One region of the Streptomyces cadmiisoli genome, then DNA from elsewhere that is predicted to be linked to it. Evidence: riboswitches for the same ligand, from Rfam matches in the RefSeq annotation. Region 1 holds a riboswitch; each other region holds the start of a gene.
What was found. Region 1 has a riboswitch for cyclic di-AMP ahead of DN051_RS11310 (M23 family metallopeptidase). Riboswitches for the same ligand answer to the same signal wherever they lie in the genome.
Positions count from the first base shown of each region.

Region 2: it holds a riboswitch for cyclic di-AMP, as region 1 does, so the genes downstream of both, DN051_RS20925 (M23 family metallopeptidase) here and DN051_RS11310 (M23 family metallopeptidase) in region 1, are expected to answer to the same signal.
Region 3: it holds a riboswitch for cyclic di-AMP, as region 1 does, so the genes downstream of both, DN051_RS32810 (C40 family peptidase) here and DN051_RS11310 (M23 family metallopeptidase) in region 1, are expected to answer to the same signal.
Region 4: it holds a riboswitch for cyclic di-AMP, as region 1 does, so the genes downstream of both, DN051_RS08460 (M23 family metallopeptidase) here and DN051_RS11310 (M23 family metallopeptidase) in region 1, are expected to answer to the same signal.

Region 1 covers NZ_CP030073.1:2,695,841-2,699,949, reverse strand. The annotation lists gene DN051_RS11320 (M16 family metallopeptidase) at 1-246, shown strand, start outside; gene DN051_RS11315 (M16 family metallopeptidase) at 243-1,631, shown strand; cyclic di-AMP (ydaO/yuaA leader) riboswitch at 1,833-1,997, shown strand; gene DN051_RS11310 (M23 family metallopeptidase) at 2,011-2,775, shown strand; gene DN051_RS11305 (GntR family transcriptional regulator) at 2,965-3,660, shown strand; gene DN051_RS11300 (HPr family phosphocarrier protein) at 3,944-4,109, opposite strand, start outside.
Region 2 covers NZ_CP030073.1:4,828,366-4,832,474, forward strand. The annotation lists gene DN051_RS20905 (dihydrofolate reductase family protein) at 1-472, opposite strand, end outside; gene DN051_RS20910 (MarR family winged helix-turn-helix transcriptional regulator) at 536-1,051, shown strand; gene DN051_RS20915 (GTP cyclohydrolase II) at 1,178-1,828, shown strand; tRNA gene DN051_RS20920 (tRNA-Met) at 2,019-2,092, shown strand; cyclic di-AMP (ydaO/yuaA leader) riboswitch at 2,428-2,586, shown strand; gene DN051_RS20925 (M23 family metallopeptidase) at 2,598-3,635, shown strand; gene DN051_RS20930 (aldo/keto reductase) at 3,756-4,109, shown strand, end outside.
Region 3 covers NZ_CP030073.1:7,441,700-7,445,808, reverse strand. The annotation lists gene DN051_RS32825 (TetR/AcrR family transcriptional regulator) at 1-374, opposite strand, end outside; gene DN051_RS32820 (ABC transporter permease) at 488-1,495, shown strand; cyclic di-AMP (ydaO/yuaA leader) riboswitch at 2,260-2,437, shown strand; gene DN051_RS32810 (C40 family peptidase) at 2,441-2,914, shown strand; gene DN051_RS32805 (ATP-binding protein) at 3,371-3,829, opposite strand; gene DN051_RS32800 (helix-turn-helix domain-containing protein) at 4,042-4,109, shown strand, end outside.
Region 4 covers NZ_CP030073.1:2,034,697-2,038,805, forward strand. The annotation lists gene DN051_RS08455 (SGNH/GDSL hydrolase family protein) at 1-158, opposite strand, end outside; gene DN051_RS08460 (M23 family metallopeptidase) at 476-1,477, opposite strand; cyclic di-AMP (ydaO/yuaA leader) riboswitch at 1,482-1,642, opposite strand; gene DN051_RS08465 (alpha-galactosidase) at 1,946-4,015, opposite strand.

The sequences.
Region 1 (4,109 bases):
ACGGTCGCCAGCCGCGCCGACGAACTGTGCCGGTACGCCGTGCTGTTCGGCGACCCCAAGCTGGCCCTGACCGCCGTCCAGCGCCTGCTGACCGTCACGGCGGAGGAGGTCCGGGAGGTCGCCAAGGCCCGCCTGCGGCCCGACAACCGGGCGGTGCTCGTCTACGAGCCGACGTCCGGCGAAGCCGATGACACCGAGGGCGCGGAAGCCGCCGCCACCGACGAGGACGAGGAGGCGGCCAAGTGACCGAGCTCGCCGCGATGGAATTCCACCCGCAGCCGCAGGCGGGCGAGGCCCGCCCCTGGGCCTTCCCGGCCCCTGTCCGAGGCAGCCTCGACAATGACCTGACCGTCCTGCGCTGCCACCGCCCCGGCCAGCAGGTCATCGCCGTGGAGGTGCTGCTGGACGCGCCCCTGGAGGCCGAGCCGGACGGCCTCGACGGAGTCGCCACGATCATGGCGCGGGCCTTCTCCGAGGGCACCGACAAGCACTCCGCCGAGGAGTTCGCCGCCGAGCTGGAGCGCTGCGGCGCCACCCTCGACGCGCACGCCGACCATTCCGGTGTCCGCCTGAGCCTGGAGGTTCCGGCGTCCCGCCTGGCCAAGGGCCTCGGCCTGCTCGCCGACGCCCTCAGGGCGCCCGCGTTCGCCGACAGCGAGGTCGAGCGGCTCGTCCGCAACCGGTTGGACGAGATCCCGCACGAGCTGGCCAACCCCGCCCGCCGCGCGGCCAAGGAACTCTCCAAGGAGCTGTTCCCCGCGACCTCGCGCATGTCCCGGCCGCGCCAGGGCACCGAGGAGACGGTGGCCGGCATCGACTCCGCGGCGGTCCGCGCCTTCTACGAGAAGCACGTTCGCCCCGCGACGGCGACCGCCGTGGTGGTCGGCGACCTCACCGGCGTCGACCTCGACGCGCTGCTCGGCGACACGCTGGGCGCCTGGACCGGTTCCGCGGCCCGGTCGCGGCCCGTGCCGCCGGTGACCGCCGACGACCGCGGCAGGATCGTCGTCGTGGACCGGCCCGGCGCCGTACAGACGCAGCTGCTGATCGGTCGTGTCGGATCCGACCGCCACGACCGCGTGTGGGCCGCCCAGGTCCTCGGCACGTACTGCCTGGGCGGCACCCTCACCTCCCGTCTGGACCGCGTCCTGCGCGAGGAGAAGGGCTACACGTACGGCGTGCGCGCGTTCAGCCAGGTGCTGCGCTCCGCGCCCGACGGCAGCGGTGCCGCGATGCTCGCCATCAGCGGCGCGGTCGACACGCCGAACACCGGCCCGGCGCTCGAGGACCTCTGGACGGTGCTCAGGACGCTCGCCGCCGACGGTCTGACCGACGCCGAGCGGGACATCGCCGTGCAGAACCTCGTCGGGGTGGCGCCGCTGAAGTACGAGACCGCGGCGGCCGTCGCGGGCACGCTGGCCGACCAGGTCGAGCAGCACCTCCCCGACGACTACCAGGCGACGCTGTACCAGCAGCTCGCCGCGACCGGCACCGTCGAGGCGACCGCGGCCGTCGTCAACGCCTTCCCGGTGGACCGCCTGGTGGCGGTTCTCGTCGGTGACGCGGCGCAGATCAAGGAGCCCGTCGAGGCTCTGGGCATCGGCGAAGTGACCGTCGTTCCGGCCGAGTAGGGATCCGGACGGCGGCACGCGCGCGGGAGCCCTGGTGAAGGAAGAGTCACCAGGGCTCCCTTATGTCCGGATTGGGGGAGAGGTTGCCTGTCTGGCCTGTGGCATGCGCTACAAAAGCGGTGTTCCGTTTGGGGATTGAAAGATGCCCCGTTTAGCGTCATCCGGGCTGTCCGTCACGCAGTGCGCCGCGTCCGCGGCACCGGACAGCCATCGCCGAGTCCCCGTACGGCGCGAGCCAGGGGAGCCGGGGACCCAATGATGCAGTCCCTGGGGTGAATCGGACGCCCGCGCCCAGCGAGGGTGTCCGTAGGAGACCTTCCTGCTCCGAACCCGTCAGCTAACCCGGTAGGCGAGAAGGAAGGAAAGGACAAGCCACTACATGGCGTTCACCCGCGCCACCGGGAAGCATCGTCGTCCCGGCCGGATGCAGCGCACCACCGCCCGTGCGGCGGGCGTCGCAGCGCTCACCACCACCGGCGTCATCGGCACCCTGGCCGTCTCCGCGTCGGCCGCCGAACCGGCCGCCGAGCAGACCGGGCTGATGCCGGTCATCACCCTGGGCGACTCGGTCGCCGAGCAGATCGACGCCCAGGCGGTCGCGCAGCAGCAGGCGGCCGAGGAGGCCGCCGCCGAGCGGCGCGCGGAGGCCGCGGCGAAGAAGCTCGCGGAGCAGCGGGCCGAGGAGGCGCGCGAGGCCAAGGAGCGCGCCGCCCGCGAGGCCGAGCGCAAGCGCCTCAACACCTACGTCCCGCCGATCGGCGGCTCCTACATCTCGACCGGCTACCAGGCCGGCGGTTCCCTGTGGTCCTCCGGCAGCCACACCGGCATCGACTTCCACGCCGCGAGCGGCACGCCCGTGCACGCGGTCGGTTCCGGCACCGTCGTCGAGGCGGGCTGGGACGGGGCGTACGGCAACCAGGTCGTCATCCGGATGAACGACGGCTCGTACACCCAGTACAGCCATCTCTCGTCCATCGCGGTCTCCGTCGGCCGGACGGTCACCCCGGGCGAGCAGATCGCCCTGTCCGGCGCCACCGGCAACGTCACCGGACCGCACCTCCACTTCGAGGCCCGCACGAGCGCCGAGTACGGCTCGGACGTCGATCCCGTGGCCTACCTCCGTTCGCACGGCGTGAGCCTCTGACGACGGACCCCCCGCGCCACCCGAAAGCCCCGGTTCACCGAACCGGGGCTTTCGGTGTTTCCGGTGCCTGTTTGTCCAAAAAATATCTATGGATTCCGGCCCGCCGTCGGAGATTCCAGCTCATTGGAATAGAGTCACGAACACGCGTCACTCGTCGACGTTTCACGGGGATTAAGGCGGAGGTCGGTCATGCGTATTCCGGCGCACTCGGTGTGCACGGCGATCCGGGACGACATCGTTGCCGGTGTCCACGAGCGCGGCAGCCGGCTCACCGAGGAACTCCTCGCGCGCCGCTACGGCGTCTCGCGCGTCCCCGTCCGGGAGGCACTGCGCACCCTGGAGGCCGAGGGGTTCGTGGTGACCCGGCGGCACGCGGGCGCGTGCGTCGCGGAACCCACCGAACTGGAGGCCGCCGACCTGCTGGAGATGCGCATGCTGCTGGAGCCGCTGGGCGCCGCGCGGGCCGCGCAGCGGCGCACCGAGGCCCACATGAAGGTTCTGCGCGGTCTCGTCCGGCTGGGCCAGGAGCGGGCCAGGAGGGGCAACAGCGACGATCTGCGCTCCCTGGGCGGCTGGTTCCACGAGACGCTGGCGCAGGCCTCCGGCAGCCCGGCTCTGATCGCGATGCTGACCCAGCTTCGACACAAGATCGCCTGGATGTACACCGTGGACGCTCCGGCCGCGCCCGTGGAGTCCTGGACCGAGCACGGCGCGATCGTGGACGCCGTTTCGCGCGGCGACGGCGAGCGGGCGCGGGCACTGACAGCCCTGCACACGGAGCGCGCCACCACCGCGCACCGGCTCCGGTTTCCCGGCGGCCAGGCCCGCTCCGACCGTGTGAGGACTTCGCAACATCCCGTAAACATGTCGGGCCTGCGGAATTAACACATGCACCGTATACAAAGAGGAGATATTCGGTGGCAGCGTATTAGCCCTGCCCTTTTCCGGGTGCGGCGGGAATTCACGTGCGCGCCTCAAAGGCGTGCCCGTGCGGAATGGGTGTGCCCGTCACGGAAAATTTCCCGGACCGTCAGGGAAGGGCGAAGCCGCGCCGCCGGGAGCGTGAAGTCGCGCCGCGACGGGAAGGGCGAAGCCGCGCCGCCGGAAAAGGTGAAGCCGCGCCGCCCGGGACGGGCGACGCGGCTTCGGTGACCGCCGCGCGAGGCGGTCAGACGGTCTCGGGCAGTTCCTCGAGGCCCTCGGCGACCAGCTTGGCCAGGCGGTCGAGCGCGACCTCGGCGCCCTCGGCGTCGGAGGCCAGGACGATCTCCTCGCCACCCTGGGCGCCCAGGCCCAGGACGGCGAGCATGGAGGCCGCGTTGACGGGGTTGCCC
Region 2 (4,109 bases), 2.1 Mb from region 1:
TCCCGCCGCCCTCGACCATCAGCCGCCGTACGCCGCGCACGTCGTGCAGATGGGTGAGCAGGGCGCGCCAGTCGAGTTCGGGTCCGAGCGGTACGACGTCCGCGGCGAGGTCCGAGGCCTTCAGCCGACGGGCGCCGTCCTCCGTCGTGTAGACGACCTTGTCCCCGCCCGTGTGCCAGAACTTGGCGGCCGGGTCCAGGTCCCCCGAGCCGCTGACCGTGACCTTCAGCGGATACGGAGGCTTCCCGGCGGCCACCCGGCCGGCGCGGCGTTCCGCCGAGTTGACCAGCAGCCGGGGGTTGTCGGCCCGGATCGTGCCCGCGCCCACCAGGATGGCGTCGACGGACGCCCGTACCTCGTCGACCCGGTCGAAATCGGCCGGGCCGGAGAGCAGCAGGCGCTCGGGGCCGGTGTCGTCCAGGTAGCCGTCCAGCGAGACGGCGGCGGACAGCAGGACGTGGGGGAAGGGCATCGGCGCACCCATCTGGGAGACGGCGGGCTTGGTTCAAGTTTTAAGCAAAACTACACTGGCGGCATGACGACTCGCTGGCTCACCCCCGAGGAGCAGCGCGCCTGGCGCGCGTACATGGCGGCCACCCTCCTGCTGGAGGACGCGCTCGACCGGCAGCTCCAGCAGGAGGCCGGCATGCCTCACCTTTACTACTCCATCCTCGCGAACCTCTCCGACGCCGCGGAGCACCGGCTGCGCATGACCGACCTGGCCGAACGGCTGAAGATCACCCGCAGCCGGCTGACATACGCGGTCGCCCGGCTGGAGAAGGACGGCCTGGTGCGGCGCGAGGGCTGTCCGTCGGACAAGCGGGGCAGTGTCGCGGCCCTGACGGACGAGGGGGTGGCGGTGCTGGAGCGGGCGGCTCCCGGTCATGTGGAGACGGTGCGCGCCCTGCTGTTCGACCGCCTCACAGCGCAGCAGGTGGGCCAGCTGGAGGAGATCTTCCTGAGCGTCACACAGGCCCTCCAGGGCGACGACGCGCGCTGCGCCCCCACCGATGTCCCGTGGCTGCGCCGCTCGTCGACCTCCTGCACGTGACCCGCGTCACGCGGCCGCCGGGGATCCCCGCAAACTCGTTGCTTCAAAGTTCAAGCATGGAGTAGGGTCCTTGATCGAAGAGGCTGCTTCAAAATTGAAGCAGCCTGGACGGAATCGGAGACCCGCATGCCCGACCTTCCCGCCGCCACGCCGCGCGCCCGCGTCCGGGTGCCGCTGCGCTTCCAGGACGGCTACGGCGTCGACGCCGAACTGGTCACCTTCCACGGTCTGGCCGACGGCCAGGAGCACCTCGCCGTCGTCCTCGGCGCCCCGGAGCCCGGCGCCGTACCCCTGGTCCGGCTGCACTCCGAGTGCCTGACCGGCGACGTCTTCGGCTCGGCCCGCTGCGACTGCGGACCGCAGCTGCGCGAGGCGGTCGAGCGCATCGCGACCCGCGGCGGCGTCCTGCTGTACCTCCGCCAGGAGGGCCGCGGCATCGGCCTCTACAACAAGCTCGACGCGTACGCCCTCCAGGACCAGGGCCTGGACACCTACGCGGCCAACACCGCGCTCGGCTTCCCGGAGGACGCCCGCGACTACACGGCGGCGGCCCAGATGCTGAACGCCCTGTCGATCACGGAACTGGACCTGCTCACCAACAACCCCGACAAGGCCGAGCAGCTGCGCGGACTGGGCGTCGCGGTCCGCGACCGGATCCCCACCGGGGTCTTCACCACCGCCCACAACGTCCGCTACCTGCGCGCCAAGGTGCTCCAGACGCAACACACCCTGCCGATCGCCCGGTTGACGGAGTTCTCGGACCTCAACGCGGGCTGAGCGGACCTCGCGGCGGCGGCCGGGCTCCGCCGGCCGCCGTGCGCCCACGGGCCCGCGCCGCGCCCGGCCCGCTCCCCTGCGCAGCCCGCTCTCCGCCCCGCTGCGGGGGGCGAAATCGCCGGTCGGGACCCCCGGAGGGGCAGCGTGTCACTTTCGGTCCCGAACATGACGTACACTGGAGTCACAACGACGCGGGGTGGAGCAGCTCGGTAGCTCGCTGGGCTCATAACCCAGAGGTCGCAGGTTCAAATCCTGTCCCCGCTACTGAAGGCTTGAGGCCGGAATCCAGTTTTGGATTCCGGCCTCAAGTTTTTTCCGCATTTTCTCGCGGGCGCACTCGGCACACATTCGATCCGAGTCGATCCCCGCTGTCACGGCATGTGACCGGGCGAACGCCCTCCGCATAACAACTGACACACGGTCAGATCAGGTATTCCGCGCAGTCGGTGGTCAACTCGCCCGATTTTCTCCACTCATGACACCGTACGTCCACCTGGAATTCGTTAATGATCAAGTGGAACCGCTTGGAAATCAGGCCCCGGTTCTATTAACGTCCGATAACGCAGCGCGGTCGTCCCAGCCGTCACAAGAGGCGGCTCCGTGCGCACGCGCCGAATCCCGCAAGGGAACCGGGGAACCACCGAACATGGGGTGAATCGGGCGTAAGTCGCCGATATCGGCTGGCTGATTTACGCGCGTAGGAGACCTTCCTGCTCCGAACCCGTCAGCTAACCCGGTAGGCGAGAAGGAAGGAAAGGAGTACGCCCACGTGGCGTCCAACCGGCCTGCCCCAGAAGCCCCCTTCGCGCCGACCCAGAGTTCTGGCGACACCATCGTCTACGGGGGTCAGCGCACCGACGAGGGCCCCTGGGAGGAATGGAATCCCACCGCGGAGACCGTTCGCCCCGTACGTGGCCGGCACCGCGTCTCCAAGCAGCGTGGCGGTGGGCTCGCCCGCAGCTCCACGGTTCTCGGCGTCGGCGTCATCGCCGCGGTCGGCGCGGGCGGCATGGCCACCGCGCAGACCGGCAAGCCGCCGGTGGCGATATCGATGCCCGACCTCCCGGCCGTGGGCTCGCTGATCTCCGACGACTCGGACAAGGGCACCCCCGAGAGCGCCGCCCCGCTCAGCGGCATCGGCATCACCACCGAGCAAACCGCCGAGGGCACCACCGACGCCGGCGAGGCGCTGCGCGCCCGGATCATCGCCCAGGCGGAACAGCAGCAGGACCAGGTGGACGCCAAGGCCGCCGCCAAGGCCGTGGCCGCCGCGCAGAAGGCCGCCGCCGAAGCCGCCGAGAAGGCCGAGAAGGAGGCCGCGGCCAAGGCCGCCGCCGAGAAGGCCGCGGCGGAGGAGGAGGCCCGCGAGAAGGCCGAGGCCGAGCGCCTCGCCGCGCTGGCCAAGCAGTACACGCTGCCCACCTCCTCGTACACCCTCACCTCGACCTTCGGTCAGGCCGGCTCCCTGTGGTCCTCCGGCTACCACACCGGACTCGACTTCGCCGCGCCCACGGGCACGCCGCTCAAGGCCGTGCACAGCGGCACCATCACCGAGGCCGGCTGGAACGGGTCGTACGGCTACAAGACCGTGCTCACCCTCGATGACGGCACCGAGATCTGGTACGCCCACCAGTCCTCCATCAGCGTCAGCGTCGGCCAGAAGGTCACCACGGGCGAGGTCATCGGCCGGGTGGGCGCCACCGGCAACGTCACCGGGGCCCACCTGCACCTCGAGGTCCACTCCGGCGGCGCGGACGGCGGCATCGACCCCCTGGCCTGGCTGCGCAGCAAGGGACTCACCCCCTGACAGCGGCTCTCCGCGAACCCCGGCGGTCCTGACGACAACCCCCCGACGTCAGGGCTGCCGGTCCCGGCGCATGCGGAACAGCCGCCACCGGGGCGGGAGTTGACCTTGTCCATGACGTCCATGACTTCTCTCCGCCCGCTCGGCAGCACCGATCTGAACGTCTTTCCGCTCGCACTGGGCGGAAACGTCTTCGGCTGGACCGCCGACGAGGCGCAGTCCTTCGCCGTGCTCGACGCCTACGCGGCGGCCGGCGGCAATTTCCTCGACACCGCCGACTCCTACTCGGCCTGGGTCACGGGCAACCGGGGCGGCGAGTCCGAGACGATCATCGGCAACTGGCTCAGGGCGCGCGGCAACCGGTCGGACGTCGTGATCGCGACCAAGGTCAGCCAGCACCCCGAGTACCAGGGCCTGACCGCCGGCACCATCAAGGCCGCCGCGGACGCCTCGCTGCGCCGTCTCGGCACCGATCAC
Region 3 (4,109 bases), 4.7 Mb from region 1:
CGCAGGGTCTCGGTCCACACCTGGAGCATCAGCCGCGGGAACATCCACTGGCCGTCCTCCAGCACGCCCGGCCGGAGTTCCTTCATCCGGGTCATGACCCGGGGCATCAGCTCGTCCGGCAACGGCGGCGGGCTCTGCCGGGCCGCGTCCTCGTAGATCTCGCGCACGGTGCCCAGCACCTCGTTGACGATGGCGCCGATCAGCTCCTCCTTGCCGCTGAAATAGCGGTACACCGCGCCCGCGGACAGGTCGACCTCCTTCAGCACGTCCTGCATGGACGTGGCGTGGAAGCCGTTGCGGGCGAAACAGAGCGCGGCGCCGTCCAGGATCTGCCGGCGGCGTGCGTCGAGGTGTTCCTGGGATACACGAGCCATGCCCCGAATGTAAAACGAACATTCCTTCTTGACAAGCCACGTCGGCACGCGCACGGTGGGGACACTCCTAAAACGAACGATCCTTCTTTTTAGTGGCCCACACAGGAGATGCCATGTCCTCGCCACCCCGTAACGGCACGCGCCACGTCTTCGCCGTCGCCGTCCTCGTCCCACTGATCGCGACCCTGGCGCTGTGCGCCTTCGCCTGGCCCTCCGCCCGCACCGCGCCCCGCGACCTGCCGCTCGGCGTGGCCGGCCCGGCGGCCGCCGCGGCTCAGGTCGAAGCGGGGCTGACCCGCGAGAAGGGCGCCTTCGAAATCCACCGCTACGACGACAAGGCCGCGGCCCGGGAGGCCGTCGAGGACCGGAGTGTGTACGGCGCGATCGTCGTCACCGCCGACGGAACCGAGCTGCTGACCGCCTCCGCCGCCGGCCCGGCGGTCGCGCAGGCGCTGCGGACCGCGGTGGCCGACAGGGCCGCCGCCGAGGGCGCCGAGATCCGGATCGTCGATGTCGTCCCGACGCCCGAGGCCGACCCGCGCGGTACGACGCTGAGCTCCAGCGTCCTGCCGCTCGTACTGGCCGGGACGGCGGCGGGCGCCATGGTCGCGCTGGCCGGACTGCGGGGCGGCCGCGCCGTGACCGCTCTGGTCGCCGCCTCGGGCCTGGTCGGCGTCGGCGGCACGCTGATCGCGCACACCTGGCTCGAGGGCCTCACCGGCGACCGGTGGGCGGAGGCCGCGGTGTTCGCCCTGGCGTCGCTGGCCGTGAGCAGCGCCGTCGCCGGACTGGCCGCGCTGATGGGCCAGGCGGGCGTGGCCGTCGTCGCGACCACGATGATGCTGCTGGGCAATCCGTTCTCCGCGGCGGGTTCGGCCCCGCCGATGCTGCCCGAGCCGGCCGGGACGATCGGCCAGCTGCTCCCGCCGGGTGCGGGGGTCTCGCTCCTGCGGTCGGTGGCGTTCTTCGACGGCGCCGGCGCGTCCGGGCCCTTGCTGACGCTCGGCGTGTGGACGGTCCTCGGCCTGAGCGCGATGCTGGTCGGCGGCGCGCTCAGGCGCCGGGCCACCGCCGGGCACGGGGAACCCGCCCGCGCGCCGATGCCGGTAGCGGTCGGCTGAGCGCCGGCACCCACCGACGGACCGTGTGCCCCCGCTGTAGCGGACGGGGGCACACGGTCTTCCGCGTCCGGGGGGCCGTCGGCTCGCCCCGCGCATGCCGTCGCCGGGCCCGATCGCCCCATGCGCCCCGACGCGCCCGCGTGTCCGCTGATCAGCCGTCACCTCGGCGCGGCGGGCCGGCCGGCGCGGATCGAACCGGCCCGCGTCGGCGGCACCGGCCGCGGTCCGCGCGCCGGCCCCGCGCCGGTGCCAGAAGCCGCCGCGCCGCACGACGGGTTCGCGCCGATGCGCCGAAGGGGTGAAACCGAGCCGTGCTCCGCAACCTCCGCGCGGGCGCAGCGCGTCCTGGACGGTGACCGCCGACCGGCCCGGGCGGATGTTCCGCCGCGCTCCGACAGTTGACGAACCATCCGGCGGCCCGTCGTGTCGACACTCACCGCGGCGTGTCCGGACCGGAGTTGAAACGGACCAAACGGCGTACCCCCGCACGGCGTATTTCCACGTACATTTTCGGGGCCTCCGCACTTGCGCAACACGAGGGCCCTCGGGGCGGAATTGATGGTTCCACCGCTGGTCCGGGGGCTCGTGGCGCCCTTGACATCCGTTCGATCGAGGGGCTGTCCACCCGAATGGGCGAGTGGTGAGTAACGCCACAAACACCCGCTTCCGTTGGGATTTTCAGACTTCGGTACGTCAAGATCCCTGTCTGACGACAAGCCCCCGCCACAGCGGCGGGGCGGTCCGGGCGGACGCCGAGTCCTGCCGCCGCCCGGATGCCCGGTCGACAGGAGTGGATCGGCAGGAGTGGAGGACCCAGCACGACGGGTCGCCGGAACGCACGTTCCGAGCAGCCCTTGGGGTGAAGCCGCGGTCACGCGGCCGGGCCACTTCGCCAGCCCGAATCCGACAGGTCATCCTTCACAGGCGGCTGACGAAGGGTTGCGCATGACAGCGCTCAATCGTGTCCCGTCGCTCATGGCCCGGGCCGGCACGGCCTCGGCCCTCACCCTTGCCGCGGTGGGTGGATCCGTCGTGGCTCCCGGCTTCGCGACCGAGGCCGCGGCCGCCTCGCCGTCGTTCAAGGCGCTGCAGATCGCGGCGTCGAAGCAGGGCTCCCCGTACAAGTGGGGCGCCACCGGTCCGCGCAGGTTCGACTGCTCCGGACTCACGCTGTACTCGTTCAAGAAGGCCGGCAAGAAGCTGCCCCGTACGGCGGCGCAGCAGTACAACAAGACCCGCCACATCTCGGCGAAGAACCGCAGGGCCGGAGACCTGGTGTTCTTCCACTCGGGGTCGAGCGTCTACCACGTCGGAATCTACGCCGGGAAGGGGAAGATCTGGCACGCCCCGAAGACAGGGGACGTCGTCAGGCTGCAGAAGATCTGGACGAGGAGTGTCTGGTACGGCCGGGTCTCCTGACCCCTGGGGCGCGGTGGAGGCGTCCTGACGCGCCGCCACCGCCCCGCCCATGCCCCCGGCCCGCTCCGCTTCCCGGAGCAGGCCGGAAGCCGCCGACGCCGTCCGTGAGCCCTCCGGGACGCGGGCGGCACGGCACGCCGCCCCCGGCGGCCCGGACTGCCCGCCCGCGAGTCCCCCGCGCGGTACGGACGTCCGGAGCGGCCCGAACAGCAGGAGCGCCCGGGTCCGGTGGCCGAAGCCCACGGGGCCGGTCCCGGCGCTTCCCGACCGCCGCACGGCGACCACGCGGCCTGCGGAAGTCGCCGCGGGGCCTGCCCGGCCCCTCGCGTCGTCGTGTCGGACAGGTCCAGGGTGCTCGCGTCCACGCCCGTTGCGGCGCACTGGGCGTCACCCGCGCCCCGGCGCCGGCAGCACGCGCACGGCCTCGCGAGGGCGGGGCCACCGCCGGACAGGTCCTCAGGACTCCTGCGGCCCCGCCGCCGTCATCGGCCGCACCGGAGCCGTCCAGGGCAGTTCGATGGAGACCGTCTTGCCGCCCTCCCGTGTGGGGCGCACACGCAGCCGGCCGCCGCACTCGCCGGCCAGCCAGCGGATGATGACCATGCCGCGGCCGTTGTCCTGCTGCACCGCGGCCGGCAGCCGCTTGGGGAAACGCGGGTGACTGTCGGTCACACCGATGCGCAGTTGCTCGTCCCGGTCGAGTTCGACGTCCACCGTGAAGGTGGGAGACTGCCCGAAGGTGTGCTGGACGGCGTTGGTGGCGAGTTCCGAGACGATGAGCCGGATGGTGTCGGCGATGTCCGTGTCCGGGGCCAGGCCCCACTCGGCGAGCGTGCTGATCACGTAGTGGCGGGCGGTGGGGACCGAAGCGGGATCGCTCGGCAGCGTGACGGATGCTTCCAGGTGGTCTGCCATGGCGACGTCGTCCCTTTCCCACGGGACCGCAGTCCGACACGGATCGGATGGTTCGAGTACGGTCCCGGACTGGTGCTTCTTCGCCAGACTGCCACCAGCACACCGGTCACGGTGGCGATCCACCAAGATATGCATATATCTGTCGCTCGAAGCGGTGAACTCTGCGACGGCAGACCGTATTTGGGCGGCTCGGAAGGAGTAAGGAGTTTCCCATGCAGCACGGTCCCGCAGTGCGCCGCCGGAAACTGGGTGCCGAATTGCGCACGCTGCGCGCCCGCGC
Region 4 (4,109 bases), 660 kb from region 1:
CGCACCGCGAGGTTCGTGTACTCGAAGTCGTCCTCGGCTCGGCGGTCCGCGAGGAGTACGGCGAACCGGTCGGCCCAGCCGACGAACGCTCCGTCGGGGCCCGGATCGCCGACGCCCTCGGTGAAGCTGTCCCCCACCGCCACGTACGACCCGATCACTGATCTGCTGTCATTCTTCGAATCGTCTGCCACATCGGTCCATGATTCACCTTTGAATATGACCTACGCGAACGTAGGAAGGGGTTGACGGGCGGTGAGATAAGCCACTGCCAAAGGATTGGTCAACTGCGGAATACGGCGCGGGTGTCGGCGGGCACGGGCCCAGGGACGGCGGCAGCGGACGACGGACGGCGCGACGACGGGGCGGCGTGAGGTCGGACGGCGTGACGGCCGGACGGCGTGACGGCCGGACGGGTACGCCGAAGGCCGGGCCCCGGGATCGGGGTCCGGCCTTCGGCGGCGTGCCGGGGCGGGCGTCAGCCGACGGAGACGCCGTGCGAGCCGAGGTAGGCGACGGGGTCCACGTCCGAGCCGTAGTCGGGCGTGGTGCGGATCTCGAAGTGCAGGTGAGGGCCGGTCACGTTACCGGTCGCACCGGAGTATCCGACCTGCTGGCCCGCGGTCACCGTCTGGCCGCTGGAGACGGACAGCGAGGACAGGTGAGCGTACTGGGCGTAGTAGCCGTCGGCGAGCCGGATGACGACCTGGTTGCCGTACGCGCCGGCCCAGCCGGCCGAGACGACCGTGCCCGCACCGACGGCCTTGAGCGGGGTGCCGGTCGGGGTGACGAAGTCGACGCCGGTGTGGTAGCCGCTGGACCACATGCTGCCCGCGACCTTGTACGCGGTGCCGACGCCGCCGTCCACGGGTGCGACGTAACCGCTGGAGGGGGTGGCGGTGCCGGCGGTCCGGTCGGCCGCGGAGACGTCGGACGACGACTCCCCGGACGATTCCGCCGCGTACCCGGCAGCGTCGGACCGGCCCGAGGACTCCGAGGCCGGAGCGGACTCAGCCGGAGCGGACGAACCCGATGCTTCGGACGAACCGGACGAAGTGGTCGAAGGCCGCTCCGTGTCGGCAGCGGCCTTGCCGCCTATCACGAGCTTCAGACCGGGGTGGATCAGCGAGGGATTCCCGCCGACGGCCTCACGGTTGTCCGCGTACAGCTCCTGCCAGCCACCACTGACATTCTGCTCCTCGGCGATCTTCGAAAGACAGTCGCCGACCTTCACCGAATAGGTCTGCACGGCCGCTCTCTTCGCGGCGGACTTTTTCTCGGCGGATTTCTGCTGAGGGGCGCTCTTTTGCGTCGCGGCGGACTGGAGCGCCTTTCCCGGAGCGGATTCCGGGGTGGCGGCGTGGGCGCCGGAGACCCCCATGAACGGGAGAGCGAGCGCGGCGCCACCGGTGCCGGCGACGGCGATGGAACGGGTGAAACGCTGAACCTTGGGACGGCGGTGTTTACCCTTCGCGGGCATGGCGAATTCCTCTCCGTCGCCTGCGAGGTGAGCTGTCGGGTGCGGGCTGGAGATGCCCGGCCGCGCCGTGGCGCGGCTGTACCCCAAGCCGTTCCAGAGACCGGAACAGGCAGTTGTACCTGTGGGTCCCCCGCTCCTGCCGTAACGGGTGGGTGTGCGCGGGCACCGGGCGGCGGCAGGATTCGGCGTCCGCCCGGATCGGTCTGGAACGTAAGCGACCGAGACGCAATGGGACAAGCAAGAGGTTCCGCGCGAACCTCATCTTCTTGATCGGTTCACCGAATCAACGGTCACCCTCCGTGAATTCCGGATCTTTCCGCACCGGCAAATGCCCTTGATAGGCGTATGAATTACGTGAACATGACGGGCGACTCACGGTCACGAATATGACGCTCCTCACGTGACATCGCTCCAGGTTCCTTTACTCCGGAGCGAGTTGGAATGAAAGCGTCAATTCGGACAGAACAGTCAGATGCGACGCAGACGAAGAACCGTCGCATCCAGGTCGCCACGCAGCCCTGTGCGCAATCCGTGGTGCAGCAGCACGGCACCTCTGTACGTTTCGCCCGTTTCGCGGCATTCATAGGAGGCCGCGGGATCGAGCCCCCGCAGCCGCAGCGCCGGAACTGGCTCCCCGTAGGACTGCGCCTGGAGCCAGGCGAGGACGACGCTCTCGTCCCCGCGCACGTACTGCACGGCGCTGAGCCCGCCCCGCGGCGGGCGCAGCCGGTGGAGCTCCCCGCGCTGCACCAGCGGCCGGATCTCCTTGTACAGGGCCACCCAGTCACGGGCTTCGGCCAGCTCCGCGTCGGTCCAGCGGGTGAGATCGCCGCCCACGCCGAGCACGCCGGCCATGGCGCTGACGAAGCGGAAGCGCAGCGAACTGGCGCGGCCGTTCAGCTGGGTGTTGGGACTGTCGGTGACCCACGCGGCCATGACGCGCGCGGGGTGGACCTGGCTGAAGCCGTCCTGGATGGCGAGACGGTCGAGCGGGTCGGTGTTGTCCGAGGTCCACACCTGGTCGGTGCGGCTCATGATCCCGAGGTCGATCCGGCCGCCGCCGCCCGAGCAGGACTCGAAGGCGACCCCGGGGTGCGCGGCCCGCAACCGGTCCAGCAGGTCGTACAGAGCGCGCACGTGGTCGACCCACAGCCGCTGCGGGTACGCCTCTCCGGGCCAGCCGGCGTCGGTGAAGCAGCGGTTGAAGTCCCACTTCACGTAGTCGACGGGGGCGCTGGAGAGCAGTTCGTCGAGCTGCTCGAAGAGATGCTCCCGCACGTCCTCCCGCGCCAGGTTCAGCACCAGCTGATTGCGGAGTTCTGTCCTGGTTCGCCCCACTTGGTGCTGGACCCAGTCCGGATGGGCGCGGTACAGCTCGCTGTCCGGGTTGACCATCTCGGGCTCGACCCAGATCCCGAACTGCATCCCGAGCGCGTGCACGTCGTCGGCGAGCGGCTTGAGTCCGGCCGGGAAGCGGTCGGGGTTGGGCGTCCAGTCGCCGAGCCCCGCGCGGTCGCTGGTGCGGGTCCCGAACCAGCCGTCGTCGACGACGAACAGCTCCACGCCGACCTCCGCGGCCCGCCGGGCCAGCTCCCGCTGCTGGTCCTCGGAGATGTCGAACTCCGTGGCCTCCCAGGAGTTGAACAGCACCGGCCGGTCCCGCTCCGCGTCCGGGACGACGTACGCCCGCTGGTACGCGTGCCAGGCACGGCTGGCACCGCCGAAGCCGGCGTCGGTCCACAGGCCGGCGAAGACCGGTGTGGTGAAGGTCTCCCCCGTCGCCAGCCGCAGCAGGCCCGAGTCGTCGTGTCCGGCGCCGCCGGTGATCTGCACCCGCGCGTCCGGCAGCTGGGCCACGGCGATCCGCCACGAGCCCGACCAGCCGAGGGCGCAGCCGTACACCTCGCCGCGCTCCTCGGTCGCGTCGGTGTCCAGCGCCACCCAGGGCAGGTGCTGGTGCCCGGTGTGGCCGCGCCGGCTGCCGATGACCTTCTCGCCGTAGGTGAGGGGGGAACGGACGAGGCGGGACTCCGACGCCCAGCGGCCGTGCAGCTGCGACAGTCGCCACTCGTCGCGGTCCGGCAGCGTCCAGGTGGCGGAGTCGGCCCGCAGCAGCTCGGCCGCGGGCCCCTCGTTGCGCAGGGTCACCCAGCGCTCGACGACGTCGTGGCGCATCCGGTAGTGCAGCGTGATCGCGAGCCCGTCGTCAGCGAAGCGCAGCCGCAGCTCGGCGTCCTCGACGTCGTACCCCTCGAAGGTCCACTGCGTGCCGCGCCGCTCCTCGGTGCGCACGGACAGGGCCGGGCGCGTGAAGCGCGGGCCGCCTTCGACCGGGTACTCCTCGCGCCCGTCGAGCGGGGACTCGAACGGCCAGTACTCCGGCAGGGGGCGGACGGCGAGCGCCTCGGCGTCGGCGAGGGCGATCGCGGGACCCCAGTGCAGATGCAGCAGCTCGTCCCGGTCCGTGACGTGCACGGCATAGCTGCTGGCGGGCCCCGACAGCAGCCACGTCCGCCCGTTCTCCGCGATCTCCAACATCAGGGCACCCCCACAGAATCCGACAAGGCCGATCAGGCACCAACATCATCCAGCGCCGCGAGCCCCGGGGGCAACGTCTGTGGACAACTCGCCC